DNA from 2 places in the Bradyrhizobium sp. BRP19 genome. Region 2 is predicted to be linked to the other one. Evidence: predicted binding sites of a transcription regulator. Region 2 holds the regulator's gene; the other holds the start of a gene.
The links. The regulator LexA, encoded in region 2, represses DNA repair genes until DNA is damaged. The targets are predictions, from matches to a motif close to TGTTCNNNNTGTGTTCNG.
Positions count from the first base shown of each region.

Region 1 (15,330 bases), on a different contig from region 2:
AGTCCGCAATGAAGGAAGCGCAAGAGCGCGAGACCGCGGCGAGCGAGCTGCTCCGGGTCGGCGCTCAGGGGGCGCTCTCCGAGGAGCGGCGCGCGCTCTACAACGGCCTGATCGACGAGATCGCGAAAATGCGACGCCTGCGTGACAATCTCAGCGACGCCGTCAACGAGACGAGAACGGGCAAGGCGACGCTGCTGCCGAGTGGCGAGGACCTGGCCACCAAGACGAACAAGCTCGTCGACGTGGCGCGCGCCGCCGTCGATGAAGATACCGCTTCCCTCGTCGCCGATCTCGAATCCCGAATCCTGCTCGTGAGGATCGTAAACTGGCGTTTTCTGGCCCTTCGCGATGCGCAGGGCCCTGCGACCTTCAGGGCGAGCATCGACAGGGCATTACAACGGCTCGGGGCACTCGAAAAGAGCCCGCAGGCGGCGGCGTTGCGCGCCACGCTGGCGCCGGTGAAGACCTCGCTTGAAACCTACAAGACGGCGTTCGAGACGACCTCCGCAGCGATGCTTAAAGCGGACGAGATCTACCACAAGAGCCTCGCGCCCCTCATCGTCGACAGCATCGGCAAGCTCAAGGTGGCGGAAACGACGCTGAAGGAGGACTACCAGGTATCGCGCACCACCGCCGAGGCCGTGATCGCGGGAACGACGACCGTGCAGGAGATCGCCGGCGGCCTCGCCATCCTGTTCGGAGGCATCGTCGCCTTCCTCATCGCCCGTAGCATCGTCGGTCCGCTGACCTCGATGACGCAGGCGATGGGGCGGCTTGCCGGCGGCAATCTCGAGGTCGAGATTCCCGGCCGCGGCAGGGTCGACGAGATCGGCGACATGGCCAAGGCGATCCAGGTCTTCAAGGACAACATGATCGAGACCGAGAGCATGCGCGCCGAGCAGGCCGAACTCGAGGCGCGGCAGGCCGAGAACCGCAGGAAAGACATGGTCAGGCTCGCCGATCAGTTCGAGCAGGCCGTCGGCGAGATCGTCAACACGGTGTCGTCGGCATCGGGCGAGCTCGAAGCCTCCGCCGGCACGTTGACGACGACTGCCGCGCGCGCCCAGGACCTCTCGACGGAGGTCGCCAGCGCTTCGCAGGAGGCCTCGGCCAATGTGCAGGCGGTCGCCTCTGCGACCGAGGAGCTCTCCTCCTCGGTCTCCGAGATCGCCCGCCAGGTGCAGGAATCCGCCCGCATCGCCACCGAGGCTGTCGGTCAGGCGACCCGGACCAACGAGCGCGTCGGCGCGCTCTCCAAGGCCGCCGCGCGGATCGGCGACGTGGTCGAGCTGATCAGCACCATTGCCGGCCAGACCAACCTCTTGGCGCTGAACGCCACGATCGAGGCGGCGCGCGCGGGCGAAGCCGGCCGCGGCTTTGCCGTGGTCGCTACCGAGGTCAAGGCGCTCGCCGAGCAGACGGCAAGGGCCACCGGCGAGATCGCCCAGCAGGTCTCCGGCATCCAGGCCGCTACCGAGGAGTCGGTCGGTTCGATCCGGGAGATCAGCGGCACCATCGAGCGGCTGTCGGAGATCTCGTCGACGGTCGCCGCGGCCGTGGAGCAGCAGGGCGCGGCGACGCAGGAGATATCCCGCAACGTCCAGCAGGCGGCCCAGGGCACCCAGCTCGTCTCGTCCAACATCGGCGACGTGCAGCGCGGCGCCTCCGAGACCGGCTCGGCCTCCTCGCAGGTGTTGTCGGCGGCGCGCTCGCTGTCGGCCGACAGCAATCGGTTGAAGCAGGAAGTCGCCAAGTTCCTGAGCTCGGTCCACGCTGCCTGACGTCTTGAAAGCAAGAGGCCACGCGCATGCGCGTGGCCTCGAACAGCGGCGCGATCAAGCCACCTTGGTCGTCATGTGCTTGAACATGTTGGCTCGCGCTTCGTCGTCCATCTCGGCCTTGAAGGTGAACTTGTCCTTCAGGGCGATGGCACGCGCCGCCGCCGGGCGCGCCGAGATCTCGTCGACCAGCCGCTTCACGTTCGGGTATCGCGCAAAGGCGTCGTCGCCGAGCTTGAACGGCACCATCCGCGCCCAGCCCCACATCGCCATGTCGACGATCGAATAGCTGTCGCCGACCATGTAGCGGCGGTCCTTCAAGTGAGCGTCGAGGATCTTGTAGTGGCGGTCGGTCTCGTACTGATAGCGGTTGTTGGCGTAGTCGTGGTTCTGGTCCTTCGGCGCAAAATGCTTGAAGTGCACGGCCTGACCCGAAAACGGCCCGACGCCGCTCGCGACGAACATCAGCCAGGACAAGAACTCGGCGCGGTTGGAGGGGAGGAATTTGCCGGTCTTCTCGGCGAGATAGAGCAGGATGGCGTTCGAATCGAACACGATGGTGCCGCCATCGTCGATCGCCGGCACCTTGCCGTTCGGATTGATCTTGAGGAATTCCGGCGTGAATTGCTCGCCTTTGCGGGTGTCGATCTTCACCGGCTCGAACGGCAGGCCGGATTCTTCGAGATAGAGCGCGACCTTGGTCGGGTTCGGTGATCCATTGAAATAGAACTTGAGCATCAAGCATCTCCCCGGTGTCTATATTGCCGCGCGCGGCCGCGGCGTCGTTGGGCGAGCCTGTCTTGCCTGAACCTCGCCCGAGAGAGCAACCGGCGAGTTTGCCGGGCGGTGTCTGCGCGGTACGCAGATCAGGCGGCGTAACAGAGGCCGATTGCCGCCGCGACGACCATGGCCGCGCCCACGGCCTCCAGCCGCAGGCCGAGCCGCGCTGCGAGATGCATGTCGGAGGCCCGCGCCGCGCGCTCCGACCCGCGCGCATAGCCGTGAACGATGACGTCGTGGTTGAAATTGTCGTGCGCCTCGTTGCTGCTGGCGAGCCCGACGCAGATCACGAGCACGCCGAACAGCGCCAGGCCGAAGAATCCGAGCAGCGCGATCAGGAACATCGGAAACATGCCGATCAGGAAGATCGGCAGCAGCGGCACCAGCAGCAATGTCTCGGACTGTCGTCGCATGGGAGCAGGCCGGTCAGGACGGAGGCTGATGGGGGCGAGTCTAGTCCTGGTTGGCGTGGCTTTCAACTCACGCCGCTGTCATTCCGGGGCGCGCCTCTTGGCGCGAGCCCGGAATCCATTGGGCGGCATGGGACGCTGTTGGATGGATTCCGGGCTCGCGCGCTTTGCGCACGTCCCGGAATGACTTAGGAGAGGAAACTACTCCGCCGCCATTCCCGCGCGGATCTCGGCGCGGAGCTCGTCGATCAGCTTGAGGCCCTTCTTGGTCTCGACGTGCCAGAAGGTCCAGCCGTTGCAGGCCTGCGCGCCTTGCGCCACCGCGCCGATGCGGTGGATCGAGCCGACCTTGTCGCCAAGCATGATGGCGCCGTCGGCGCGCACCAATGCGCCGAGCTCCTTCTTGGCGTCGAACAGCTTGGTGCCGGGCATGATCATGCCGCGCTCGATCAGCTCGGAGAACGCAACGCGCGGCGCCTCGCGCGCGGTCATGAACGGGGCAAGGCTCTCTTCCGGCAACGGTTCGACCTTGGCGATGCGCGCCTCGGCCGCCTTGGCGTAGGTCTTGTCGCGCTCGAAGCCGACATAGGAGCGGCCGAGGCGCTTGGCGACCGCGCCGGTGGTGCCGGTGCCGTTGAACGGGTCGATGACGAGATCGCCGGGCTTGGACGAGGACAGCAGCACGCGCGCCAGCAGGCCTTCGGGCTTCTGTGTCGGATGCACTTTCTTGCCGTCGGCGCCCTTGAGGCGCTCCTCGCCGGTGCAGAGCGGAATCAGCCAGTCGGACCGCGCCTGCACATCCTCGTTGGCGGCCTTCAATGCCTCGTAGTTGAACGTGTAGCCCTTGGCCTTCTCGTCACGCGCGGCCCAGATCATGGTTTCGTGCGCGTTGGTGAAGCGGCGGCCGCGGAAATTCGGCATCGGATTGGTCTTGCGCCAGACGATGTCGTTCAGCAGCCAGAAGCCGAGGTCCTGCATGATGGCGCCGACGCGGAAGATGTTGTGATAGGAGCCGATCACCCAGATCGTCGCCGACGGCTTCATGGCGCGGCGTGCGGCGAGCAGCCAGGCGCGGGTGAAATCGTCGTAGGCGGCAAACGAATCGAACTTGTCCCAGTCGTCGTTGACGGCATCGACATGGGATTCGTCGGGACGCTTGAGGTCGCCCTTGAGCTGCAGATTGTAGGGCGGATCGGCGAACACCAGGTCGACGCTGCCTGCCTGCAGCTTCGACATCTCGGCGACGCAATCGCCGACGATGATGCGATGCGAAGGGGACTCAAAATTTGTGCGGGGCGCCCTTGCAGACGCCCCGCGACGCGACTCTACCATGACTCAAGAACTCTGACTCAGGCGACGCTGTCGGCGACGCGGGACCAAACAACCGACTGGCCGTTACATTGAAGGGGCAAAGTAAAAATCGACTTAACCCGCCGCTTTCGTGAGCGCTCCTCGCATGATCGTTCGCGCACAAATTGTTGCGCGCATTCGCCTTGTTTTACAGTGTATTTCGTACTTGCGCGGCTCGCGGGATCGATCGTGGCGGGAAAAAGGCTGTAAATTTCTCTCGGAAAAAACTGCTCGGCCCTCGGAAAAATTTGCTGGCATCGACAGGCTGTCGCACTAGGCAATTTTTGCCGGCCACGATATTGATAAAAGCAACGGAAATTTTACGTATGTGGCGCGTTGAGCTTTCGCGTTTCTGTGCGCCGTCGAAACTTAAATCAGGGACCCCAGAGGAAAGGCCGCCATGCGCTACGATGACTTCCGCCGCAGCGACGACATCGAGGATCGTCGCGACGAAGGTGGTGGCTTTGGCGGCGGCGGAGGCGGCGGGTTCGGCCTGCCGATGGGCGGTGGCGGGCTCGGCATCGGCACCATCATCATCCTCGGCCTGGTCGGCTACGCCTTCGGCATCGATCCCCGCATCCTGATCGGCGGCGCCGAGATCCTCTCCGGCGGCGGGCATGCGCCGACCTACCAGACCGATCGCCAGGCCTCCTCGGGCAAGCGCGGCGCGCCGACCGACGAGATGGGCAGCATGATCTCCGGCATCCTCGGCGAGCTCGACGATCGCTGGAGCGAGATCTTCCAGGCCAACGGCCAGTCGTACACCGGTCCGAAGATCGTGCTGTTCCGCAACGCCACCAATGGCGGCCGCTGCGGCATGGCGCAGTCGGCCATGGGGCCGTTCTATTGTCCGCCCGACCGGACCATCTTCCTGGACACCGCCTTCTTCCGCGAGGTCGAGACCCGCTTTCGCGGCTGCTCCGGCAAGTCGGCGTGCAATTTCACCACCGCCTACATCATCGCGCACGAGGTCGGCCATCACATCCAGAACCTGCTCGGCATCATTCCGCGCGTGACGCGGCTGCAGCAGCAGGTCGGCTCGAAGGCCGAGGCCAATGCGCTCCAGGTCAAGGTGGAGTTGCAGGCCGATTGTCTGTCCGGCGTCTGGGTCAACCGTGAGGCGAAGAAGCGTCCGAACTTCCTCGAGCCCGGCGACATCGAGGCGGCGCTGACCACGGCGAGCGCGATCGGCGACGACACGCTGCAACGCCAGGCCACCGGCCGCGTGGTACCCGACTCCTTCACCCACGGCTCGGCGGCGCAACGCAAGCAATGGTTCATGATCGGCTACCAGCAGGGCACGGTCCAGGCCTGCAACACGTTCGGTGCGGGGGCGTTGTAACGCGTTAGCCCCGGAACGACGAGCGAGGGTGAAGAATGGCCTCCATCGACGAATCCAAACAATTCATCCCGCTCAACATTGCGGTGCTCACGGTGTCCGACACGCGCGCGCTTGCGGACGACAAGTCCGGTCAGACCCTCGCCGATCGTCTCACCGCTGCGGGTCATCATCTTGCCGCGCGCGAGATCGTCACCGATGATGTCGAGGAGATCCGCGCTGTGATCCGCCGCTGGATCGCCGATAGCGGCATCGACGTCGTCATCACCACCGGCGGCACCGGCTTTACCGGGCGCGACGTCACGCCCGAGGCGATCGAGCCGCTGTTCGAGAAGCGCATGGACGGCTTTTCGATCGCCTTCCACATGCTGAGCCACGCCAAGATCGGGGCGTCGACGATCCAGAGTCGCGCCACCGCGGGCGTCGCGGGCGCAACCTACATCTTCTGCCTGCCGGGCTCGCCCGGCGCCTGCCGCGACGGCTGGGACGGCATCCTCGCAGCTCAGCTCGACTACCGCACGCGCCCCTGCAACTTTGTCGAGATCATGCCGCGGCTGGACGAGCATCTGCGCCGGCCAAAGGCGCAAGGCGCGACGGTGTGAGTTCTTGCTTTTCTTCCCTTCTCCCCTTGTGGGAGAAGGTGGCGCGAAGCGCCGGATGAGGGGTTCTCTCCGCGCGCACCAATGCTTGTGGAGACATACCCCTCACCCAAGCGAGCTTGCGTTTGCTAGTTGACATGCCCTCTCCCGCAAGGGGAGAGGGCGCAGCAACGCGCATCTCGCTCGCTGCGAGATCAGAGATCCAGCTCCCACGTCTCGCCGACCAGGTCGGCACCGAAGCTGTGATGCGGCTCCGTCGCGACCAGCTTGAATCCCGCGCTTTGATAAATCCCGCGCGCAGCCACCAAAATGCTCTGCGTCCACAGCGTCATCTTGCTGTAGCCGCGCTCGCGGGCGCCCTGGATGCATTGCTCGACGAGGGCGCGGCCGACGCCGAGGCCCCGTGCTTTCTTCTCAACCTGCAACAGGCGGAGTTTGGCGATCTCGTCCGTGGCCTTGACCAGGAACACCGAGCCGACCGGCTCGCCACCGACCTCCGCGATCCAGCAGTGCTCGCGCGCGGCGTCGTAATTCCTGATGAACTGTGCGCAGATCTCGGCGACCAGCGCCTCGTAACTGATGTCCCAATTGTAGTCCGCAGCATAGGCGGCGCCCTGGCGGGAGATCACCCAGCCCATGTCGCCGACGCGATGGCTGCGCAGCATGAAAGAGGCGGGCGAGCTTCGGCGTTGCTCCAGCACGGCCTCGATCGTGGCCATCGCCTGCGTGAGCCGGGTCGCATCGCCAGGCGAAAGCTGAGCCAGCATCGCGGCGACCTCGTTTTGCGAGTCCAGGTTCAGCTTGGCGAAAGCCTGCCGGCCTTTGGCGGTCAGGCTGAGCTGGTACTGCCTGCGGTCCGCGGGCAGCGGCTTTCGCGTGATCAGCCCCTTCTCGTCGAAGCTCTGGACGATGCGGCTGAGATAGCCGGGATCGAGACCGAGCTCGTGTCCGATCTCTTTTGCGGCAAGGTCGTCGCGATGGGCGAGCTCGTAGAGCACCCGCGCCTCGCTGAGCGAGAATGGACTCTTGCCGAGGTGCTGGTCGAGCACACCGAGCTTGCGGGTGTAGAAGCGGTTGAAGGCGCGAACCGCTGCGACGTGGTCGTCGGCAGCCTGTTCGGCCACGGCGCTTGACGGCAAAGCTTTCGATAGCATGGGATCACCTCGATATTTGCCATTGTCAATTAATTATTTGACATTGGCAAGTATCTCGGCGTTTCAGCCGACCATGACAATCCGGCTGCGCAGCATGGTCCGGGACGACCGGCCGAGCCGGCGGAGCAGCCGTGCCTCGGAATGCCGGGCGTGGGGCGGGTAGCCGCCGATCCGGTCGTAATGATCGCGCGCGATCAGCAGCCCTTGATCGCCGAGCGGACCGACGAGCCTGCGCGCCACCGCCCAGAGAACGTCGCGCGCTGCGGTATTTGCGTAAGGCGAACGGGCATAGCGGAACACCGCGGCACGATCCCGGCCGCTGGTGGCGACGGCCTGGATGAACTGGGTGGTTTCCTCGATCCAGCCGGTTTCCAGCACCGCGCCCGCAGGCAGGAACATCAGCCACGGCGATCGGGCCTGGAGCGCGCCGGCAGCGAGCGCAGCGCCTTGCGAATGCCCTTCGAAGCCGATGAAACGGCAGCCCGCGACGTCGGCAACGCGCTCGATGACGCCGTTGCGCGTGCCGTCGACGAGAAGCACTTCCCGGATCACGCCGGCTGCGGCGCCGGGCACCAGCGCGGCCAGGGTTGCGACCGCCGTCTGCTCGACACCTTCGGTCGGAATGATGACGCTCAGCATGATTGAGGCTTCAGTTTCCGCACTTCGGGAGAAGCGTAGCGTTGCATGATGTTGTCATAAACCCGTCGCGCTGCCGAGTGCAACTTTCGGAAGGGGCTTCGGCGTGCGATGGTAAACTGCCGCGAGTTCATCGCGACCAGATGTGCCAGGCGCGGCTGGTAATATTGCCGAATGTTTCGGCACAAGCCGATCCTGACGGTATTAACCCCGAATGCTTCGTGGCGACGTTTCGCTGCCCGGGAGAGACCTTGCATGAACGCCGATCACCTCGCCGTTGGCACCGCGCCAACATCGCCGAAGCAGGAGGCCGCGCCGACCTTGCGGATCCGGGCGCTGATGCTGGGCGACCGCATCAACGCGTCTGGCCTCGAGATCGGCACGCTGGTGTCCTCGACGCCGGCCGCCTTCCGCGTTCATGCCGGCCTTGCCGTGATCTTTCGCTACGGCGTCGTCGTGCTGATCGGGCTGTTGCCGTCGGAGGAGAAGGTCCTCGTCGACAACCTGAGATCGCGCGTGACCGGAGAGTTCAGCCCCTACGAGGAGGAGATCGCGCAGGCGCAGCTCTGCAACGAGGAAGCCGGCGAGACGATCCAGCCGGGCGGGCCGATCTGCCTCGCAAAGTTCTCCGACGACCGGCTGCTGCTGGTTGCGGACGCACTCGCCAAAAGCACGTCGCTGGCGCGCGATGAGCGCCGCGTCGCCGCGGTGTTCGACGTCATCGAGCCGTTTGCACGGGAGCTCGCCGAGCGCGGTCGCACGCCGCAACGGCGCAAGGGCATCCTGCAATTGATCGGCAACGCGCTGCTGGTGCAGCAGCGGGTCGCCGGCCGCGTCGCTGTCGCCGAGAAGCCCGACGTGCTCTGGGAGAAGCCCGAGCTCGACCGGCTCTATTCGCGCCTGGAGGACGAATACGAACTGAAGGAGCGCCTCGACACGCTCGAGCGCAAGCTTGCCGCGGTGTCGGAGACCGCCAACGCGCTGACCGATATCATCGACACCCAGCGCTCGCTCCGCCTGGAGATCGCCGTCGTGGTGCTGATCCTGATCGAGGTCGCGATGGGGACTTTTCAGCTCCTGACCGGCCGCGGTCACTAAGCATGATGAGATCAGGTTTGATTGCTATAACGTGAGTGCACTCCCTCTCCCGCTTGCGGAGAGGGTGTTTTCGCAACGGGATAACGCCCTAGATCAGAGCCGCGCAATGGCGCGCGATCATCATCTCTTCGTTGGTGGGGATGACGAAGACCTCGACCATGCTGTCGTTGCCGTTGATGCGCTCGCGCGCGGCATCGTTGCTTGCGGCGTCGATGCGCACGCCCATCCAGGCGAGACGCTCGCCGATCGCGCCGCGGATCTCCTTGGCGTGCTCGCCGATGCCACCGGTGAAGATCAGGCAGTCCAGGCCGCCGAGCGTGGTCGCCATCATCGCGACCTGCTGCGCCGCACGGAACGTGAAGAGGTCGACGGCCTCACGCGCCGCAGCCTCGCGGCTCGCCAGCAGCGTGCGCATGTCGGCGGATATCCCTGAGACGCCGAACAGGCCTGACTCGTGATAGAGCAGGTGCTGGACATTCTCGACCGACATGTTCTCGTGCTGTTGCAGATAGAGCAGCACGCCCGGATCGATCGCACCGCAGCGCGTGCCCATCACGAGGCCGTCGAGCGGCGTCAGCCCCATCGTGGTGTCGATGCTGTGGCCATCGCGCAGGGCGCAGAGGCTGGCGCCATTGCCGAGATGCGCGATGACAGTGCGCTTGGCCACGAGCTCCGGCGCGATCTCGGCCAGGCGTCCCGCGACATATTCGAACGAGAGGCCGTGAAAGCCGTAGCGCCTGATCCCACGCGCCTCGAATCGCCGGGGAATGGCGAAGCGGCTCGCCGGCGGCGCGAGGCCGTGATGGAAGGCGGTGTCGAAACACGCGATCTGCGTCAGCCCGGGCCGGATCGCCGCCAGTGTGCGCACCGGCGCGAGGCAGCGCGGCTGGTGCAGCGGCGCCAGCGGCATCAAGGCCTCCAGTTTCGCAATGATGTCGTCTGTCAGGACCTCCGGGCCTGAATAATCCGGCCCGCCGTGGACGATGCGATGGCCGATGGCCCGCAGGCTGCGTCCACCGAACCGGTCCTCGATGAAGGTGAGCACGTCCGCGAACAGATGGCCGCGGGCTCCGTCAGGCGCCTGATTGCTTGTCTCGAACAGGTCTTCGCCCGTGGGGCCCTTCACCACCAGCCGGGGTTTGGCCTCGTGCTCGTCGAGCAGGCCCTTGCAGAGCAGGGCAGGCTCGGCCGCCGCGACATCGAACAGGCCGAACTTGATGCTCGACGATCCCGCGTTGAGGACGAGGACCGTGTCCGACATCGCTAATCGCCGGCCTCGGCCGGCGTGTTGCCGCCGGCGCTGTTCTGCCAGACCCAGTCACGTATTTCAGGCATGTCTTCACCGTGCTCGCGGACATAACGGGAGTGTTCGATCAGCCTGTCGCGGAATTGCTGCTTCACCTGAGCGGCCTTGGTCGCCAGTCCCGGCACCCGTTCGATCGCCTCGATCGCGAGGTGGTAGCGGTCGAGTTCGTTGAGCACGACCATGTCGAAGGGCGTCGTCGTGGTGCCCTCCTCGGCAAAGCCGCGCACATGCATGCCGGCATGGTTGGTGCGATTATAGGTCAGCCGGTGAATGAGATAGGGATAGCCGTGATAGGCAAAGATCACAGGCTTGTCGCGCGTGAACAGGCTGTCGAAGTCGCGGTCGGACAGGCCGTGCGGATGCTGCTCCCTCGGCTGCAGCGTCATGAGGTCGACGACGTTGACGACGCGGATCTTCAAGTCCGGCAGCGCCTTGCGTAGGAGGTCGACGGCAGCGAGCGTCTCCAGCGTCGGCACGTCGCCGGCGCAGGCCATGACGACGTCGGGCTCGCCCTTTCCGTCCTCCGTGCCCGCCCAGGTCCAGATGCCGATGCCGGCATCGCAATGCGTCGCCGCGTCCTGCATCGACAGCCATTGCGGCGCCGGCTGCTTGCCGGCGACGATTACGTTGATGCGGTTATAGGTCCGCAGGCAGTGGTCGGCGATCCACAGCAGCGTATTGGTGTCCGGCGGGAAGTAGATGCGGACGATGTCGGCCTTCTTGTTGGCGACGAGATCGACGAAACCGGGGTCCTGATGGCTGAAGCCGTTATGGTCCTGGCGCCAGACATGCGAGGTCAGCAGATAATTGAGCGAGGCGATCGGACGCCGCCACGGCAGCTCCCGCGTCACCTTCAGCCATTTGGCGTGTTGGTTGAACATGGAATCCACGATGTGGATGAAGGCCTCGTAGCAGGAGAAGAAGCCGTGCCGTCCGGTGAGCAGATAGCCCTCCAGCCAGCCCTGGCAGAGATGCTCGCTCAGCACCTCCATGACGCGGCCGTCCTGGGCGAGGTGCACGTCGTAAGGCTCGGTGGGCTCCATCCAGACGCGTTCGGTGGCTTCGAACACGGCGTCGAGCCGGTTCGATGCCGTCTCGTCCGGGCCCATGATGCGGAAGTTGCGCTCCTTCGCGTTGAGGCGGATGACATCACGCAGGAATTTGCCGAGCTCGCGCGTCGCTTCCGCAACGACTTCGCCGGGCTGCGTCACCTCGATCGCGAAGCTGCGGAAGTCGGGCAGCTTCAGCTCCTTCTTCAGCACGCCGCCATTGGCATGCGGATTGGCGCCCATGCGCCTGACGCCTTCGGGCGCAAGCGCCTGAAGCTCGGCAACGAGCGCGCCGTTGCCATCGAACAGCTTTTCCGGCTCGTAACTGCGCATCCAGTCTTCGAGCACCTTGAGATGCTCCGGGTTCTCGCGGCAGCCTGCGACTGGCACCTGATGCGCGCGCCAGAAGCCCTCCACCTTCTTGCCGTCGACCTCCTTCGGGCCGGTCCAGCCCTTCGGGCTGCGCAGCACGATCATCGGCCAGCGCGGCCGCTCGACGCTTGTGCGGCCGTCGCGGGCATGCTGCTGGATCGAGCGGATGCTGGCGAATGCGACGTCCAGCGCATCGGCCATGGCCTGGTGCATCAATTTGGGATCGTCGCCCGTGACGAACAGCGGCTCGTGGCCGAACCCGCGCAAGAGGTCGCGGATCTCCGCGTCCTGCATCCGCCCAAGCACGGTGGGGCCCGCGATCTTGTAGCCGTTGAGATGCAGGATCGGCAGCACCGCCCCGTCATGGGCAGGGTTCAGGAACTTGTTGGAGTGCCAGGACGCAGCGAGCGGGCCGGTCTCGGCCTCGCCGTCGCCGACCACGCAGGCGACAATCAAATCCGGGTTGTCGAATGCGGCGCCATAGGCGTGCACCAGCGCATAGCCAAGCTCGCCGCCTTCGTGAATCGAGCCGGGCGTTTCCGGTGCCGCATGGCTCGGAATGCCGCCGGGGAAGGAGAACTGCCTGAACAGCTTGCGCAATCCATCCGCATCGCGCGCGATCTCGGGATAGATCTCGCTGTAGCTGCCTTCGAGATAAGTGTTGGCGACCATGCCCGGACCGCCATGGCCGGGACCGCAGACAAAGATCACGCTGACATCGAGCGCGCGGATGACGCGGTTGAGATGGGCATAGATGAAGTTCAGCCCCGGCGTCGTGCCCCAATGTCCGAGCAGACGCGGCTTGATGTGCTCGGGCCGCAGCGGCTCGCGCAGCAGCGGATTGTCGAGCAGGTAGATTTGCCCGACCGAGAGGTAGTTGGCGGCGCGCCAATAGCGATCGAGCAGATCGAGGTCGCTGCTCGCTTCGGCCGTTTTTTGTTGGATTGTCATGTTCCTGCCGACCTTCACTTCGCGATCGTCACCAACCCGGTTCCGGGGCGATCGATCCGTCGGGCATGAAACGGGATGGTCGTGACGGCCGTGTTGCGTGAGGTCAAAGGCAGGCGCGCGAAGTTTGGGCAGCTCTACTGTGCATGGGGTTGTTTTCACGTTTTTGGTTTGTGTTCTTGATTTGTTCCTATGTCGTGCTATCTTGGCTGCATGAGTCGAGCATCCTCTCATGGTCTCAAGCACCCGCCGGTCACGGCGCCCTCCGAGCCGGCGGGTGCGCCTTCAGATTTCCCCGAGCTTGGCGTCGCCATCGACCGCGCCCGACGGCGAGGGCGGGGCGCGCAGTCCAACGCCAGCGGCCGTTACGAGGCCGAGGCGCGCGTCGCTTTCGACGACGGCTGGCAGAGCCTCGACGAGCTGCCGCCGTTCAAGACGAGTGTCGCCATCGACACCTCACGCAAGGTGATCACCCGCAACGATTCCCCCGACATCGGTTTCGACCGCTCGATCAATCCCTATCGCGGCTGCGAGCACGGCTGCGTCTATTGCTTCGCGCGGCCGACCCACGCCTATCTCGGCCTGTCGCCGGGGCTCGACTTCGAGTCAAAACTGTTCGTGAAGCCCGAGGCGCCTTCGCTGCTCGAGAAGGAGCTTGCGGCTCCCGGCTACGAGCCGCGGATGATCGCGATCGGCACCAACACCGATCCCTACCAGCCGATCGAGCGCGAGCGCAAAATCATGCGCGGCATTCTGGAAGTGCTGGAGCGCGCAGGGCATCCCGTCGGCATCGTCACCAAGTCGGCGCTGGTGCTGCGCGACATCGACATTCTCCAGCGGATGGCCAAGCGCAACCTCGCCAAGGTCGCGATCTCGGTCACCTCGCTCGATCCGAAGCTGGCGCGCACGATGGAGCCGCGGGCCTCGACGCCGCCGAAACGGCTGGAGGCGCTGAAGCAGCTCTCGGACGCCGGCATTCCCACTACGGTGATGGTCGCGCCCGTGATCCCTGCGCTGAACGATTCCGAGATCGAGCGCATCCTCGACGCCGCCGCCCATGCCGGCGTCAAGGAAGCTGCCTATGTGCTGCTGCGGCTGCCGCTGGAGGTGCGCGATCTCTTCCGCGAATGGCTGATGGCGAACTATCCGGACCGCTATCGTCACGTCTTCACCCTGATCCGAGACATGCGCGGCGGGCGCGACTATGACGCCAAATGGGGCGAGCGGATGAAGGGCACCGGACCGATGGCCTGGACCATCGGCCGCCGCTTCGAGATCGCCTGCGAGCGACTCGGCCTCAACAAGCGGCGCTCCAAGCTGACCATTGATCACTTTGCGCGGCCGAAGCGGAACGGTGACCAGCTCAGCCTGTTTTGAGCGGACACGTGCAAGAGGTGTCGCATGCTCAAGGAACTCACCGTGCCGGTGCCGCGGCTGACCGTCATCACGCTCGGTGTGAACGACATCCGCGCCAGCATCGCCTTCTACGACGCGCTCGGTTTCTCGCGCCGGCTGAAGGAGACCGGCGAGGCGGTTGCGTTCTACGACACCGGCGGTCCGGTGCTCGCGCTTTATCACTGGGATCGGCTCGCCGCAGACGCGTCCTTGGAGGACCAGCCGAGGCCCACGACCTTTCGCGGCATGACGCTTGCCTGGAATTGCGTGACCCGCGAGGAGGTCGACGAGGTGCTGGCCTTCGCCGTCGAGAAGGGGGCCACCTTGCTGAAGGCGGCGCACGCGACCGATTACGGCGGCTATTGCGGCTATTTTGCCGATCCCGATGCACATGTCTGGGAAGTCGTGGTCGCACCCGGCATCGAGGTGGGCGAGGACCGGCGGGTGCATCTGGCGGAGTAGGGCGGGCGGCCTGAATAACGGGAATATCGTGGGTTCCCGGTTGCGCTGGCGAAGCCCCCTGGCGCACGATCCCGGCCATGATTCGGGACCCCTCCGCCAAGACCCCAGCCAAAGCCGCGCCGAAGAAAAAGGCCGCGCCGAAGGCTGTGCCCGCCAAGGCGGCAAAGATATCTGCGGCCGATGCTGCGAAGGTCCCTGCCGGTAGGAAAGGCATCATTGCCGTTGCTGCCCCCAGCTTCCGCCGCGAGCGCGTGCTGATCAAGCGCGGCGTCTGGCCGGTCGCGGGCTGCGACGAGGCTGGCCGCGGCCCGCTCGCAGGCCCCGTGGTGGCCGCCGCGGTGATTCTCGATCCCGACCGGATTCCCCGCGGCATCGACGATTCCAAGCGCCTGACCGCCGAGGAGCGCGAAAAGCTGTTCGACAAGATCTGCGCCACCGCGCAGGTCTCGGTCGCCGTCGCCTCGCCGGCGCGAATCGACCGCGACAACATCCTGCGCGCCTCGCTGTGGGCGCTGAAGCGCGCCGTGGTGGCCCTGCCCGAGGCGCCCAGGCACGTCTTCGTCGACGGCCGCGACCGGCTCGACACCGCATGCGACTGCGAGGCCGTGATCGGCGGCGACGGTATCGTGCTCTCGATCGCCGCGGCCTCCATCG
Region 1 is NZ_JADYVZ010000022.1:39,442-54,771, forward strand. Features, by position in the region: gene I6F36_RS34485 (methyl-accepting chemotaxis protein) at 1-1,781, shown strand, start outside; gene I6F36_RS34490 (glutathione S-transferase family protein) at 1,836-2,516, opposite strand; gene I6F36_RS34495 (hypothetical protein) at 2,645-2,971, opposite strand; gene I6F36_RS34500 (site-specific DNA-methyltransferase) at 3,170-4,300, opposite strand; gene I6F36_RS34505 (neutral zinc metallopeptidase) at 4,719-5,660, shown strand; gene moaB (molybdenum cofactor biosynthesis protein B) at 5,696-6,259, shown strand; gene I6F36_RS34515 (helix-turn-helix domain-containing GNAT family N-acetyltransferase) at 6,451-7,410, opposite strand; gene I6F36_RS34520 (glycosyl transferase) at 7,474-8,049, opposite strand; gene I6F36_RS34525 (RMD1 family protein) at 8,302-9,144, shown strand; gene I6F36_RS34530 (acetate/propionate family kinase) at 9,233-10,405, opposite strand; gene I6F36_RS34535 (phosphoketolase) at 10,408-12,822, opposite strand; gene I6F36_RS34540 (PA0069 family radical SAM protein) at 13,033-14,196, shown strand; gene I6F36_RS34545 (VOC family protein) at 14,221-14,676, shown strand; gene I6F36_RS34550 (ribonuclease HII) at 14,754-15,330, shown strand, end outside.
Region 1: I6F36_RS34540 (PA0069 family radical SAM protein) is a predicted target of LexA. The motif match lies at 12,994-13,011, and genes of this name have one in related genera.

Region 2 (15,330 bases):
TTCGTCGACTACGTCCGCACCACCGGAATTACCTCCGGAGAGGAGTATCGCAAGCGCCTCTCGGGCGAGGACGTGCACCGGATGCTGCGGTCGAAGATCGAGGCGCTGCCCTATATGGGCGGTCTCAACATCATCGATGCCGAAGGCAATCTGATCAATTCGTCGACCGCATGGCCGACGCCCAAGGTGAATGTCGCCGATCGCGCCTACTTCCGCACTTTCAAGTACGATCCCAATGCACCTGATGTCCTGATCGAGCCGCTGCACAGCCGCGTCTCCGGTGCGTGGACCATTCTGGTGGCCCGGAGGGTCGTCGGGCCACGCGGCGAGTTCCTCGGCGTGGTCGGACGCGGGATCGAGCCCGCCAATTTCGAGAAATTCTTCGCCTCCGTGGTGCTCGGCGAAGGCGCGACGATCTCGATGCTGCATCGCGACGGCACACTGCTCGCCCGCTATCCGCAGTCCGGCGAATTGATGGGGCGAAACTTCAAGACCGGACCGTTCGAGCATCAAAGGGTGTTCGGGCTCGATCATTTCGCCGGCCGCTTCAACAGCCCCGTCGACGGCGAGGACCGGCTGATCTCCTCCCGTGCCCTGCCCCACTTCCCGATCCTGGTGATGGCCACCACGACGCGCGCAGCGGCCTTGGCTGACTGGCGCGAGCAGATCGGCATTCTGATCTCGATCGCAGCCTCTTCCGCGCTCGCGATCGCAGGCGTGCTGATTGCCGTCGTGCGCAAGCTGCTGGAGCAGCACCGCCTTTCGCGCGAACAGCTGACGCTGGAGAAGCAGCGGCTCGACCGCGCCGTCAACAACATGACGCAGGGCCTGTTGCTGTTCGATTCCGAGCAGCGGCTCGTGGTCTGCAATCAGCGCTACATCGAGATGTACGGCTTGTCGGCCGAGATCGTGAAGCCCGGCTGCAGCTTTCGCGACATCATCGCCCATCGCAAGACGACCGGCTCGTTTACCGGCGACGTCGATGCCTACGCCGCGCGCGTCCTGAAGGACATTCATCTCCGCAACTCCATGGTGGTCGATACCGCCGACGGCCGCTCGATCCACATCCTCAACGAGCCGCTCGCGGATGGCGGCTGGGTGGCGACCCACGAGGACATCACGGAGCGCCGGCGCATCGAGGAGCGCATCACCCACCTCGCCCATTACGACGCACTGACTGACCTGCCCAACCGCGCTATGTTCCACGAGCATCTGCGGCAGGAGCTGGCCACGGCGCGCGACGGCGAGCAGACCGCGGTGCACTACATCGACATCGACGAGTTCAAGGGCGTCAACGACGCGCTCGGCCATCTCGTCGGCGACGAGCTGTTGAAATCGATCGCGACGAACCTCCGCCGCTGTGCCGGCCCGGCGGACTTCGTGGCGCGCCTCGGCGGCGACGAATTCGCCATCGTGCAAGGCGCGGTGACGTCGTTGGATCAGGTCAACGAGCTCGTCGCGCGCGTCTTCGAAACCATCCGCACGCCGATCGACTGCATGGGCCATCATCTCACCAGCGACGCCAGCATCGGCATCGCGCTCGCGCCGGAACACGGCACGGCGCTCGACCAGATCCTGAAGAACGCGGACATGGCAATGTACGCGGCCAAGTCCGCCGGGCGCCGCACCTATCGCTTCTTCGAGCCGGACATGGACGCCAAGGTCCGCGAACGCCGCGACCTCGAGGGCGACCTGCGCCACGCCATCGCGCAAGGAGATCGCGAAGGCGGGCTGGAGGTATATTACCAGCCCTGCCTCGGCCTGAAGGACGACCGCATCACCGGCTGCGAGGCTTTGGTGCGCTGGCGCCATCCCGAGCGCGGCTGGGTCTCGCCGGCGGATTTCATCCCGATCGCCGAAGACACCGGCCTGATCAACGAGATCGGCGAATGGGTGCTGGCGACCGCGTGCCGGGACGCGGCAAGCTGGCCCGACGACATCCGTCTCGCCGTCAACGTCTCGCCGGTGCAGTTCAAGAGCGGCACGCTGGCGCTGAAGATCATGGCGGCGCTCGCCGCGTCGAACCTGCCGGCGAGCCGACTCGAGCTCGAGATCACCGAGGCGGTCCTGATCCGCGACGACGATGCCGCGCTTGCCATCCTGCACCAGCTCCGCGCCATCGGCGTGCGCATCGCGCTCGACGATTTCGGCACCGGCTACTCGTCACTGAGCTATCTGCACCGCTTCCCGTTCGACAAGATCAAGATCGACCGCTGCTTCGTCGAGGACATCGCCCGTCCCGACGGCTCCGCCAGCATCGTTCAAGCCGTCGTCAACCTGGCGGCCGCCCGTCGCATGACAACGACGGCCGAGGGTGTCGAGACCGAGGAGCAGCAGCGCCTGCTGCGCACCCTCGGATGCTCCGAGATGCAGGGCTATCTGTTCAGCGCCGCCAAGCCCGCCGACAAGATGCTGGAGTTGTTCGCGCTGCATCGCAGCCGGCTCGCCCGGCGCGAAGGCAGCGAGAGCCGCCGCCGCGAGGTCGGTTAGGTCGAAACGGCGCTGCAAACGAAATCGCCCGGAAGCGGTCCTCCGCTCCCGGGCGAAACATGATCCGGAACGTCGTAAGATCTAGTTCGGCACTGCAGCCTTCGTCGCGCGCTTGGCGGCGACCGCATTTGCCGTAACGCCGTGGAGGAAGTCGTAGGCTGCGTGCAGAGCCTTGTCGTCCTTCTCTTCCGGCGGAACGTAGGACTGCGATCCGGTCTGCTCGGTGCCGTCGGCCGACAGATGCCCGCGCATCTGGGATTCCGCCATGGTGTCCATCCGCCCCTTCAGCTCGGGCGGCACGTCCTGGAGGATCTCGATGTCGGGCGCGATGCCCTGGGCCTGGATCGAGCGGCCCGACGGCGTGTAGTAGCGCGCCGTGGTCAGCGCCAGCGCGCCATTGCCGGAGCCGAGCGGAATGATGGTCTGCACCGAGCCCTTACCAAACGATCGCGTGCCGATCAACGTCGCGCGCTTGTGGTCGTGCAGCGCACCGGCAACGATCTCCGAGGCCGAGGCCGAGCCGCCGTTGATCAGCACCACGATCGGCTTGCCTTTGGTGAGGTCGCCGCCATGGGCGGTGAAGCGCTGGGTTTCTTCCGGACTGCGGCCGCGGGTCGAAACGACCTCGCCGCGCTGCAAGAAGGCGCTCGACACCGACACGGCCTGGTCGAGCAGGCCGCCCGGATTGTTGCGCAGATCAACCACGTAGCCGGCGAGCTTCTCCGGCGGGACCTGCTTGGAGACCGAGGCGATCGCCTTCTTCAGGCCGTCGGCGGTCTGCTCGTTGAACGAGGTGATGCGGATATAGCCGATGTCGCCGTTCTCGACGCGGAAGCGCACCGGACGCACATGGATGATCTCGCGCGTGATCGCAACCTCGAGCGGCGCATCCGCACCCTTGCGGATGATGGTCAGCTTGGTCTTGGTGTCGACCGGTCCCTTCATCTTGTTGACCGCCTGCTCGAGCGTCATGCCCTGCACGGCCTCGCCGTCGATCTTGCCGATGAGGTCGCCGGACATGATGCCGGCCTTCGAAGCCGGCGTGTCGTCGATCGGCGAGACGACCTTGACGAGGCCATCCTCCATCGTGACCTCGATGCCGAGCCCGCCGAACTCGCCGGAGGTGGTCTCCTGCATCTCGGTCCAGGCCTTGGCGTTCATGTAGCGCGAATGCGGGTCGAGCGAGGTCACCATGCCGGTGATCGCCCCCTCGATCAGCTTGGCATTGTCCGGCTTCTCGACATAGCTGGCCTTGACCCGCTCGAACACCGCGCCGAACAGATTGAGCTGGGAATAAGCATCACCCGCACTCACTGCCGCCCGCGCTGCCCATACGCCGCCCTGCGGGCTGGCTACCAGAAGGGTCAGGCACGCTCCCGTGAGCGTGCCCAGGGGGAACAGCAGGGTTTTCCGCATGAAGGTGCCTTTTGTGCTTGGCGTTTCTCTTGAGGCTGGGAGACGCCATGCAAATGGCGATCCAGTCCATCTCTCACAATACCATTCTGGTTTCTTCAAGGCCGGGATGCCGCGCTGGCGGGTACACCGAAGAAATCCCTTCGCCTTGGCCTAAACTTTTGGCAACGTTCCGAAACTGTTTCGAAGCAACACGACACCGGTCCGGGCCGCCCACGCTTCGCAGCTATGCGATTTTAGGATGGTTTTGGAGGGCCGGACGCGATAGGCGATGGCGACAAGACTTCAAATTCTCGGGAGGACAACAATGAATGAAGCGCCCCGCATCCGGCCGGAACGGAACGTCGAGCTCGGCGCTAGCGACGAGCCGTTCCAGAACCTGCACGAGTTCATCCGGAAGGCGCGCGCCAACCTCAACCAGAATGCCTGGGACTACATCATCGGCGCCGCCGAGACCGAGACCACGATGCGGCGCAACCGCATGGCGCTCGACGAGATCGCCTTCCGCCCGCGCGTGCTGCGCGACGTGCGCAGGATCGATGGCAGCGTCGAGCAGTTCGGCCGCAAGCTGCGTCTGCCGGTGGTGCTGGCTCCCGTCGGCGCACTCGAGATCTTCGATCCGGATGGCGCGGCGAGCGTCGCGCGCGCTGCGGGCAGGTTCGGCGCGGCGCACATGCTGAGCTCGGTGTCCGAGCCCGGCCTCGAGACGACCGCCGAGGCTGCCCCCGATGCACTGCGTCTCTATCAACTCTATGTCCGCGGCGACGATGCCTTCGTCGCCGACGTCGTCAGCCGGGCCGAGAAGAACGCCTATGCCGCCTTCTGCCTGACCGTCGACACCGCCCATTACAGCCGTCGTGAACGTGACATCGCCAAGCGCTACGTTCGCGAGAGCCGCCTGCGCGCCACCGGCGGCGATTTCCAGAAGGGCCTGGAGTGGCGGACCGTGAAGATGATCAAGGACACGTTCAAAATTCCGCTGATCCTCAAGGGTATCGCCACGGCCGAGGATGCGCAGATCGCGCTCGATCACGGCGTCGAGTGGATCTACGTCTCCAACCATGGCGGACGCCAGCTCGACCACGGCCGCGGCGCCATGCACGTGCTGCCGGAGATCGTCGACGCCGTGAAGGGCCGCGCCAGGATCATGGTCGACGGCGGCTTTTGCCGCGGCACCGACATCGTGAAGGCGATTGCGGCGGGCGCCGACCTCGTCGGCATCGGCCGGCTGCAATGCTGGGCGCTGGCGGCAGCCGGCGAAGCCGGCGTCGCGCGGATGCTGGAGTTGCTCGAAGACGAGGTGCTGCGCTGCCTCGGCCTCCTGGGCGCCACCTCATTCGCCGAGCTCGACAAATCCTGCCTGCATCCGGCGGCCGCCACCAACGCGCCCAGCGTGTTCAGCGCGTTCCCGCTGTTCGACCACGAGCCCTATCGTTACTGACGCGCCATACTGAAGTGAAAAGGACGCAATGACATCGCTCTCTCCCGGCAGCGCGGATGCGCTGCTGTTCGACCTCGGGCGCGTTGTGCTCGACATCGACTTCTCCAAGGCGATCGCCTGCTGGGCGGGACATGCCGGCTGCCAGCCCGAGGCCATCATCGCGCGCTATGTGCGCGACGAGGCCTACCGGTTGCACGAGATGGGCAAGATCAGCGATGGGGACTATTTCGCCTCGCTGCGGTCCTCGCTTGGGATCGGCATCTCGGATGCGCAATTCCTGGAAGGCTGGAACGCGATTTTCGCCGGCGAGATGCCTGATATCGCCGAGCTGCTGCCGCGAGCGGCGAAGCAGATGCCGCTCTATGCCTTCTCCAACACCAATCGGCCGCACGTCGACTATTTCTCGAAGGAATATGCCGGTCTGCTCGGCCATTTCCGCGAGCTGTATCTGTCCTCCAGCATCGGCCTGCGCAAACCGGATGCCGAGGCCTTCGACCATGTCGTGGCGGCGATCGGCGTGCCGGCCGAGCGCATCGTGTTCTTCGACGACCTCGCCGAGAACATCGAGGGAGCGCGGGCGCGCGGGTTGACCGCCGTGCATGTCACCTCGCCGCGTGATGTCGGGAACGCATTGAAAGCACTGGGGATCTGAGCCGCGGGAAAGCCCGGAGCGCGCTCACTTGCCGGAACAAAAACTGCTGAAAATGTGGAACCTGATCACTTTGTGCATTTTTATACAGAGTTCCGGGAACGGAATACCACCCTTCGGACTCATGAGTCCGTTGGGACTTCTACATTGGACTGATCGACGTGCTGGGCAAGACCTATCTCACCAAGCAAGCCTCTCTCCTGCTCGAATTCGCCAGAACCACCTCGGATTCTGACCTCTCCGCCAAGCTGATCAGCAAGGCCGCCGACCTAAAATCCCAGGCGGACCCGCTGCCGGACAAGGATCAGGGTCCCAAGCCGCCCGACGTCGCGGACATCAGTCCGGGCGATCCGACGGGGCGTTGAACGATGTTGGCCGTGGCGCTCGTCATTCTCGTCCTTGCCATGGCAATCCTCGTTCCGGTCTGTCTCGCCTTCCGCATCATGCCGTGGCAGAGTTGAGCCGACCTCCTCCACCCCGCGATCACGCAGGATAAATCATCCCGCGTGCTGCTTTGCCTCACGCCTGCACTCGGCTAGAACTCTCGCCGCCCATTGACTGATGTGCTCAGCAGGAGTTCGCTCTTGGCCCTGATGCCGGTTTCTGACGCGCTCGCCGCGGTGTTGGCCGGCGTCGAGCCGCTGGCTGAACAGATGGTTTGCCTCGACGAGGCCTACCATCGTGTGCTCGCCCGCGATGTCGCGGCACGGCGCACGCAGCCGCCGGAGGCAATGTCGGCGATGGACGGCTATGCCGTGCGCTCGGCCGACGCAGCCATCGATTCCAGCCTGACCGTCGTCGGTGAGGTCGCAGCGGGCCGGCCGTTCGCGGGAAGCGTCGGCCCCGGCGAAGCCGTGCGGATCTTCACCGGCGGCGTCGTTCCCGACGGCGCCGATGCCGTCGTGATCCAGGAGGACACGGCTGCCGACGGCAAACATGTCACGATCAAGGAAGCCGCCATTTACGGCCGCCACATCCGCCCTGCAGGCGTCGACTTCCGCGAAGGCGACGTGCTGCTGCGCAAGGGAATCCGCCTCACCGAGCGCGATCTCGCCCTTGCCGCCGGAATGAATCATCCGCATCTCGCCGTCATCCGCCGCCCGAGGGTTGCCGTTCTCGCCACCGGCGACGAGCTCGTGATGCCGGGCACCACGCCTGGTCGCGGCCAGATCGTCTATTCCAACGGCTATGCCCTGCATGCGCTCGCCCGCAGCGAGGGCGCCGAGACCATCGACCTCGGAATTGCCGCCGATACACTGGAGGCGACGTCCGCCGGCATCCGCCGCGCGCGCGAGAGCGGCGCCGACATCCTGATCACGACCGGCGGTGCCTCGGTCGGCGACCACGACCTGGTCCAGCAGGCGCTCAAGGGCGAAGGCATCGCGATGGCGTTCTGGAAGATCGCGATCCGGCCGGGCAAGCCGATGATGCACGGTCGGATAGGCGCGATGCGCGTGATCGGCCTGCCCGGCAATCCCGTGTCGTCCTACGTGTGCGCCTTCCTGTTCATGGTCCCCTTGATTCGCGCCCTGTCGGGCCGTTCAGCGATTCATCATCGGCGCGAGCGCGCCGTGCTGGGCCGCGATCTCGCCGCCAACGACCAGCGCGAGGACTATCTGCGTGCGCGGCTGGAGGAGCGCGACGACGGCACGCGCGTCGCCCTTCCGGTCAGCCATCAGGACTCCTCCCTTCTTGCGAATCTCGCTGCGGCACAGGTACTTCTGGTGCGCGCACCGTTCGCGCCGAAGGCCGAGGCCGGCACGCCTTGCGAGGTGCTCCGGCTGCCCGTCTGAGCCGCCCAGCCACACGCATTCCGCGAGCTTGGCCGCGTTCACCATAAATTAAGCAGTTGCGGAACACATATCGAACATATAGTGTCCGTTCATGATTTGTTTCGAGGATGTAGCGGCTTAGTGCCGGCTTCATCGTGTCGGAATCGAACGACATCAACCGGGGGACTTTGGTCGAGATGTTGACGCGCAAACAATACGAGCTTCTGCGGTTCATCAGCGAACGTCTGAAGGAAAGCGGCGTGCCGCCGTCCTTCGACGAGATGAAGGATGCGCTCGACCTGCGCTCGAAGTCAGGCATCCATCGCCTGATCACTGCGCTCGAGGAGCGCGGCTTCATTCGCCGCCTGCCCAACCGCGCCCGTGCCATCGAGGTGATCAAGCTGCCCGAGCTCCAGGCCGCCGCCGGCAATCGCCGCGGCTTCACCCCGAGCGTGATCGAGGGCAATCTCGGCAAGGTGCGCGCGAGCTCCAGCCCGCCCGCCGACGAGGGCGAACGCCCCGTCGCGGTGCCCGTGATGGGCCGCATCGCCGCCGGCACGCCGATCGAGGCGCTGCAGACCCGCAGCCATACCATCAGCGTGCCGCCGGACATGCTCGGCTCGGGCGAGCACTACGCGCTCGAAGTGCGCGGCGATTCGATGGTCGAGGCCGGCATCCTCGATGGCGACATGGCGCTGATCCAGCGCAACGAGACCGCAAATACCGGTGACATCGTGGTGGCATTGATCGACGACGAGGAGGCCACGCTCAAGCGCTTCCGCCGCCGCGGCGCCTCGATCGCGCTCGAGCCCGCCAATGCCGCCTACGAGGTCCGCATTCTTCCGCCGAACCGCGTGAAGATCCAGGGCAAGCTGATCGGGCTTTACCGGAAGTACTGATACGGGAAACATCAAGCGCCGCGCGCGTTTCGATCGGCATCGGCGATCCAGGATCGGAGCGGATACTTGTCCGCTCCGGCTGGACGGTTTCTCTGGTTCTGCGCCGGCTGTCCGGTCCATCTTCCCGCGCGACATTCCCCCGCGCAGGCGCGCAGCCATTTCTGCTTCGCCGGTAGAGTTGTGCCGGCAGTGCTGATAGCTCCGGCCGAATGCAAGGACGCGAGGTTTGTTCCTATCGAATCCGGGAAAGATAATGTGATCGCGCGCTGCGGACGCGAGCCGCAGATTTGCCCATAACCGAGCAGAGCGTTGTATGCTTCCACTCTGATAGAGGCCTGCGCCTCGAAAGAGACGCGGGTCGCTATCCCAGCATGAGGAGCACCCGATGTGTGACTACAGCCTGCATGCCGTCGCGACGCGCCCCGCCGAAGTCGGCGAGACGATCGTCACGACAACCTTCCGCGGCACCTCGACGCGCGGTTTCGCTTCCGAAGCCGATCCCTCCGTCGCGGTCTGTCTGCTGCCGGGGACGGAGCTCGCTTTCGCCGACAACGTCCGCTACGACAACCGCTGGATCTGGACGCGCACCGTGAACTCTCGCGTCGGCAAGTTCGGCAAGATCGACCCGCACATTCCCGATCGCCATCATGACGCGATCGAATTCCCCGACGGCAAATACGTGCTGGTGACGCAGCTCGTCGAAGGCCAGCGCGCGACCGTGCTGCAATTGCCGGTGACGCAGCCAGCCCCCGAGCGCGAGCACAAGCCGCAGATCGTCGCCGACACGCGGCCCACGATCACGCGCCTGCCGATCGGCTGACGCCCTTCGGCCAACAGGCCGAGCCCGGGATTGAAATTGCCGTCGCCGGCCGAGGCCGGCGAGCCCGGTAAGTTTGTGTTTCAGGACATTCGATCGGCGAGCCCACCGCCGCGCCTCGTCGTCGCACGAAGTTTGGGCCGTGCTGCCCGCATTTTGAACGTCCGCTCCGCAGCCAAATGACCGATGCTGTCGTGGTTTGAGGCGGCGGACACGCTCGATGAAGACCTTCATTCGCGTCGTTGAACTTTGGGTACCCGACCGGACGCGCATGCGGCTGGAATTCGGCGGCGGCCTCTACGACGATGGGCTGTCCGCGTTCAAAGCCGTCAGCGAAGAGCTGCACTTCGGATATGACGAGGGACTTCCCGGCAAGGCCTGGGCCTGTGGCCACCCCGTCATCCTCACGAAATTCGCCAACTCCTATTTCAAGCGGACCGATCAGGCCGCTGCGGCCGGCCTCACCTGCGGCGTGGCGGTGCCGGTGTTCGCGGGCGAATTCCTGCAAGCCGTGCTGGTGCTGTTCTGTGGCGACGACGAGGCGCACGTCGGCGCGATCGAACTCTGGCACAACGATCCTGATCTCTCGCATGAGATGGGGCTCGTCGATGGCTATTACGGCACCGCGGACATGTTCGAATTCAACTCCCGCCACACCAGATTTCCGCGCGGCTTCGGCCTGCCCGGACGCACCTGGAAGGCGGGCCTGCCGCTGATCATCAAGGACTTGCACGACGCCAAGAGTTTCCTGCGCTGGGAGGACGCCGCCAAGGTCGGGATCAATCTCGGCGTCGGCGTGCCCTACCGAACCGGTACCAAACAGACCTGGGTTCTGACATTCCTCTCCGCGCAGGCAACGCCGATTGCACGACGCTTCGAGATCTGGGTCCCGAACGAGGACCGTTCGGCGCTGGTCTTTCGCGCCGGCGATTGCAGCGCGCAGACCGACCTCGCCGCACGCTATGCGGCGCAGTCCATCGCCAGGGGCGAAGGCAGCATCGGCGGCGCCTGGGCCGCCGGCATGCCCGCGCTCAACGACGATCTCACCTGTGACGGCTCGATCGCCGGCTCCGAAGCCCGCGCAGCCGGGCTGAGCCGAATGGTGGCCCTGCCGGTCATCGGCAACGGAAGGCTTGACGCCGTGCTGGCCTGGTATTTGTGATCCGCGTCAATCGTCGGCCTGCAAGTCGGCCTCCGATGGCGTTGCGTCCCGATTGCGGGGCACGGCCGCCTTCGGCACGAGGCTGCCGTCGAAATCTCCCTCGCCGGCGCCGGCCGGCAGCCAGGGACGGCTTGCTCCCCTCGTCCTCACCGCCTGCACCGAAAAGCCCTCGCCGCGTCTCGTCAGAGCCAGTGCGCCCTGACTGGCAAGACGCGCCCGATCGACCACCATCGCCGCGCAATCGGGTGGCGCAGGCCGCGCCGTCACCACCAGCGCGGCGCGGCTGCAATCATCGGCCAGCGCGTCGATACGCGTCGCCAACGCGATCAGTCGTCCGTCCGCGAGCGGCGCCACGCAGCCGGACTCGTCACAGGACACCCCACTCGCCAACGAGGCGTTGCCGGCATCGCGCGGATCGGCATCGGCAGCCAACCACTCCTTCAGCAGGAAGCTGTCCTTGCTGGCGCGGATCACCTGCAAGCGCCCATCCCCGCCCCGGATCGCGACGCTCGCGCCATCCCCGGCAATCAGGATATCGGGCTGCCGCACCGACAGTCCCCAGAGGATCGCTGCCAGCAGCACCAGGGCGCCGGACCAGCGCAAGGGCGTGCGCAACAGGCCCATCACGATGAGCCCGAGGCTCGCTGCGATCAGCGGCGCGATCCCGAAGGCGGGAATGCGGCCGACGGCGCCCGGCAGGGCCGCCACCCAGCGCGCGACCAGGACCATCCACTCGATGCCGATCCCCATCAACCACCAGAACACGCCGTCGAGCCCGAAGGGCGCCGCGAGCAGCCCCAACAGCCCGGCCGGCATCACCAGCGCCGAGACCACCGGCATGGCGCCGAGATTGGCGAGCACGCCGTATGGGGTCACGCGATGGAAGTGGAAGGCGGCGTATGGCGTGGTCGCGAGCCCCGCGATCAGCGAGGCCAGGAACAGCATCGCGATCTCGCGGCCGCCCCACAACGCGATCCGCGCCGTCGCGGAATGATCGGGCGATGCGAGCAGATTCGGCATGCCGATCTGCACCAGCGCCACCAGCCCGAGCGTTGCCGCAAACGACATCTGGAAGCTTGGATGCACCAACGCCTCCGGCGCGACCGCAAGCACGATCAGCGCGGCAACCGCCAGCGTGCGGAAGGTGATGGCGCGGCGGTCGACCATCACTGCGATCAGCACCACCGCCGTCATGAAGAACGATCTTTGCGTCGCAACCTCCGCGCCCGACAGCAACAGGTAGAACGCGGCCGCGACCAGCGCCGCGGCGGCCGACCATTTCTTGATGGCAGAGCCGGCCGCCAGCCCCGGGATCAAGGCCAGCAGCGCGCGCACCGCGAAGAAGACGACGCCGGCGACGACCGCCATGTGATAGCCGGAGATCGACAGCACATGGCCGAGTCCCGAGACGAACATGGCATCGTTCACGGGCGCGGTGATCGCATCGCGCCGCCCCGTGAGCAGCGCCGTCGCAATCGCGCGGTTGTCGCCTTCGAGCGTTGCGCGGATGCGCGCGTCGATCGCGTCGCGCAGGCCCTGCATGAAGGCGGCATAGCGCAGCCGCAGGCCGCCGCCATCCGGCGGTGTGGACGCCGTGATCGCGCCCATCACGAAGCCGGAGGCGCCGATGCCCTGGAAGAACATGTCGCGCGAGAAATCATAGCTGCCGGGGCGCACCGGCGAGATCGGCGGCATCAGCCGCGCCTTCAATTGCACGAAGCTGCCGACCTCCGGCGCCGTGCCCTTGCGCACCGAGAGGCGGACGCGCTCGAGCTTGACGTCGCTGCGCTGCGCCTCCATCGCGCTGACGCGCAGCACGAAGCGATCGGTGCGCTCGCGGATGTCGCGCGCTTCCACGAAGCCCGACAGCGACACCGAATAGAGCGGTTTTGCCAAAACGGTGTGCGCGATACGCGCGGTCTTCCAGGTCGCCACGGCAAAACCAGCCGCGACCGCCGCGAGCATGATGGCGGGCGCAAACAGCCGGCTCCGCCGGAGCAGCACCGCGCCGAGCATCAGCGCGATGGCTGTGGCGGCAACCACCCACAGCACCGGCTCATGATCGGCGGCGAAATAAAGCGCAATGCCGCCGCCGAAGGCGACCGGCACCCACGGCAACAGCCGGCCAGGCCCGGCCTCGCCCCGAGCCCATTGGCGCAGCGTCTCGATGATCGCCGGCCAGATGCCGAGGCCCGCTGGCGCCAAGCCGCCGGCCGGGGCGGCGCGGCCGACCGGCCACGTCCCGGCAACTCCCTGGGACCGTCCTGGCCGGCCCGGCTCCGCCATTCCCCTGCACCTTACGATACGCGACGGCTGCGGAGGCTACCGGACCGTGCGGCTGCACGAATAGCGGTACGGATCGGGAACAGGCGAAGAGCGCCCTACTTTTCTCCGGGCTGGCGCCCGTTGCTAGATCAGCGGCGCCTGCGAGGAGGCGTGGTGATTGACGATCTTCCACTCGCCGTCCTCGCGGATGATGACCCAGCTCATCTTGACGACGAGATCATCCCGCTCGCCCGCGAGATCGAACGTGATGGTCGCGGCCATGTTGATCAGATCAGGGCCGGCCTGCGCGGCGTGCACATCGGAGAACGCGGCGCTTGGCCTGCGCCAGCGCGGCAGGCCGTTGAAGTATTCGGCGACGCCGTCCCGGCCGCGATAGAGCTTCGGGTTGGAGCCGAAGAAGAATGCGTCCTTCGCATAGAGCGAGGACAGCGCGGCCGCATCGAGCGTCGCGAAGCCGGCGCACCATTTCGCGATGATGGCGGAAACGATGGCGTCGGCCTCGCTGCTCATGTCCTGCTCAGCCCTTCTCAACCCTTGGCGACTTCCTTCGCGAACGTGTCGCGCAGACCGATCGTGCGCGAGAACACCGGCTTGCCGGGCGTCGAGTCCTTGTCACGCACGAAATAGCCCTGGCGCTCGAACTGCATCGGCTCGGTCGAATTGCTCTCCGCAACGGACGCCTCGACCCGCGCATCGGCGAGGATCTCCAGCGAGTTCGGGTTGAGATCGGTCGCGAAGTTCGAGGCATCCGGGCTCGGATTGGCGAACAGCTGGTTGTAGATGCGGATCTCCGCCGGCTTGGAGGCCGCCGCCGGCAGCCAGTGCATGGTCGCCTTGACCTTGCGGCCGTCGGGCGCGTTGCCGCCCTTGGTCGCGGGATCATAGGTGCAGCGCAGCTCTACCACCTCACCCTTGTCGTTCTTGATCACGCCGGTACACTTGACGAAATAGGCATAGCGCAGCCGCACCTCGTTGCCAGGCGACAGGCGGAAGAACTTCTTCGGCGGGTTCTCCATGAAGTCGTCCTGCTCGATATAGAGCTCACGGCCGAACGTGATCTTCCGCGTGCCGGCCGAGGGATCGTCGGGATGATTGATCGCCTCGAGCTCCTCGGTCTGCCCTTCCGGATAATTCTCGATCACCACCTTGAGCGGCTTCAAGACCGCCATGCGCCGCTGCGCCGTGCGGTTCAGCTCCTCGCGGATGCAGAACTCCAGCATGCCGACATCGACCACGCTGTTGGCTTTGGCGACGCCGATGCGCTTGACGAACTCGCGAAGTGCAGCCGGCGGCACGCCGCGGCGACGCATGCCCGCCATGGTCGGCATGCGCGGATCGTCCCAGCCCGCGACATGGCCGTCGCGGACCAGCTGGGTCAGCACGCGCTTGGACAGCAGCGTATAGGTGAGATTCAGCCGCGCGAATTCGTACTGGTGCGGCTGTGAGGGCACCGGCAGCTTCTCGATGAACCAGTCGTAGAGCGGCCGGTGGTCCTCGAACTCCAGCGTGCAGATCGAATGCGTGATGCCTTCGATGGCGTCCGACTGGCCGTGGGCATAGTCGTAGCTCGGATAGATGCACCAAGCGTTGCCGGTGCGCGGATGGTGGGCATGCAGGATGCGGTACAGCACGGGGTCGCGCAGGTTGATGTTGCCCGCGGCCATGTCGATCTTGGCCCGCAGCACGCGCGCGCCGTTGGGGAATTCGCCCGCCTTCATGCGGCGGAACAGGTCGAGGTTCTCCTCCACGGAGCGTTCGCGGAACGGCGAATTCTTGCCGGGCTCGGTCAACGTGCCGCGCGAGAGGCGGATCTCCTCCTGGGTCTGGTCGTCGACATAAGCGAGGCCGTCGCGGATCAGCTGCTCCGCCCATTCGTACAGGCGGTCGAAATAGTCCGAGGCGAAGAACAGGTTCTTGCCCCAGTCAAAGCCGAGCCAGCGCACGTCGGCCTGGATTGAATCGATATATTCCTGCTCTTCCTTGACCGGGTTGGTGTCGTCGAAGCGCAGGTGGCAGCGGCCCGGAAACTCCTGGGCGACGCCGAAGTTGAGTGCGATCGACTTGGCGTGGCCGATATGCAAGTAGCCGTTCGGCTCCGGCGGGAACCGGGTCACGATCTCCTTGTATTTGCCCTGATCGAGGTCGGCCTGGATGATGTCACGAATGAAATCGCGCCCAACCTCAGCTGCCACCGGTTCTGTCATTACGAAAATCCTGTAGGGAAATCAGCGGTCCTTCTGCCAAATTCGCGTGGCCGCGCCAAGAGCTTACAAGAGCTTAAGCAAGGCCTGCCGGGTCCGCCGTCGCCCTTTAGTTATGTCCCGTTCCTGCTATACACCACCGCCTCCAATGCATAGGCCCTGCCAAGAATGTCCGATTCCGTCGTCACGCGCTTCGCTCC
Region 2 is NZ_JADYVZ010000001.1:205,741-221,070, forward strand. Features, by position in the region: gene I6F36_RS01000 (EAL domain-containing protein) at 1-2,490, shown strand, start outside; gene I6F36_RS01005 (S41 family peptidase) at 2,572-3,906, opposite strand; gene I6F36_RS01010 (alpha-hydroxy acid oxidase) at 4,211-5,344, shown strand; gene I6F36_RS01015 (HAD family phosphatase) at 5,373-5,996, shown strand; gene I6F36_RS01020 (hypothetical protein) at 6,155-6,358, shown strand; gene glp (gephyrin-like molybdotransferase Glp) at 6,578-7,786, shown strand; gene lexA (transcriptional repressor LexA) at 7,963-8,664, shown strand; gene I6F36_RS01035 (hypothetical protein) at 9,050-9,484, shown strand; gene I6F36_RS01040 (GAF domain-containing protein) at 9,702-10,643, shown strand; gene I6F36_RS01045 (ComEC/Rec2 family competence protein) at 10,650-12,929, opposite strand; gene I6F36_RS01050 (SgcJ/EcaC family oxidoreductase) at 13,053-13,439, opposite strand; gene I6F36_RS01055 (glutamine--tRNA ligase/YqeY domain fusion protein) at 13,457-15,133, opposite strand; gene gltX (glutamate--tRNA ligase) at 15,299-15,330, shown strand, end outside.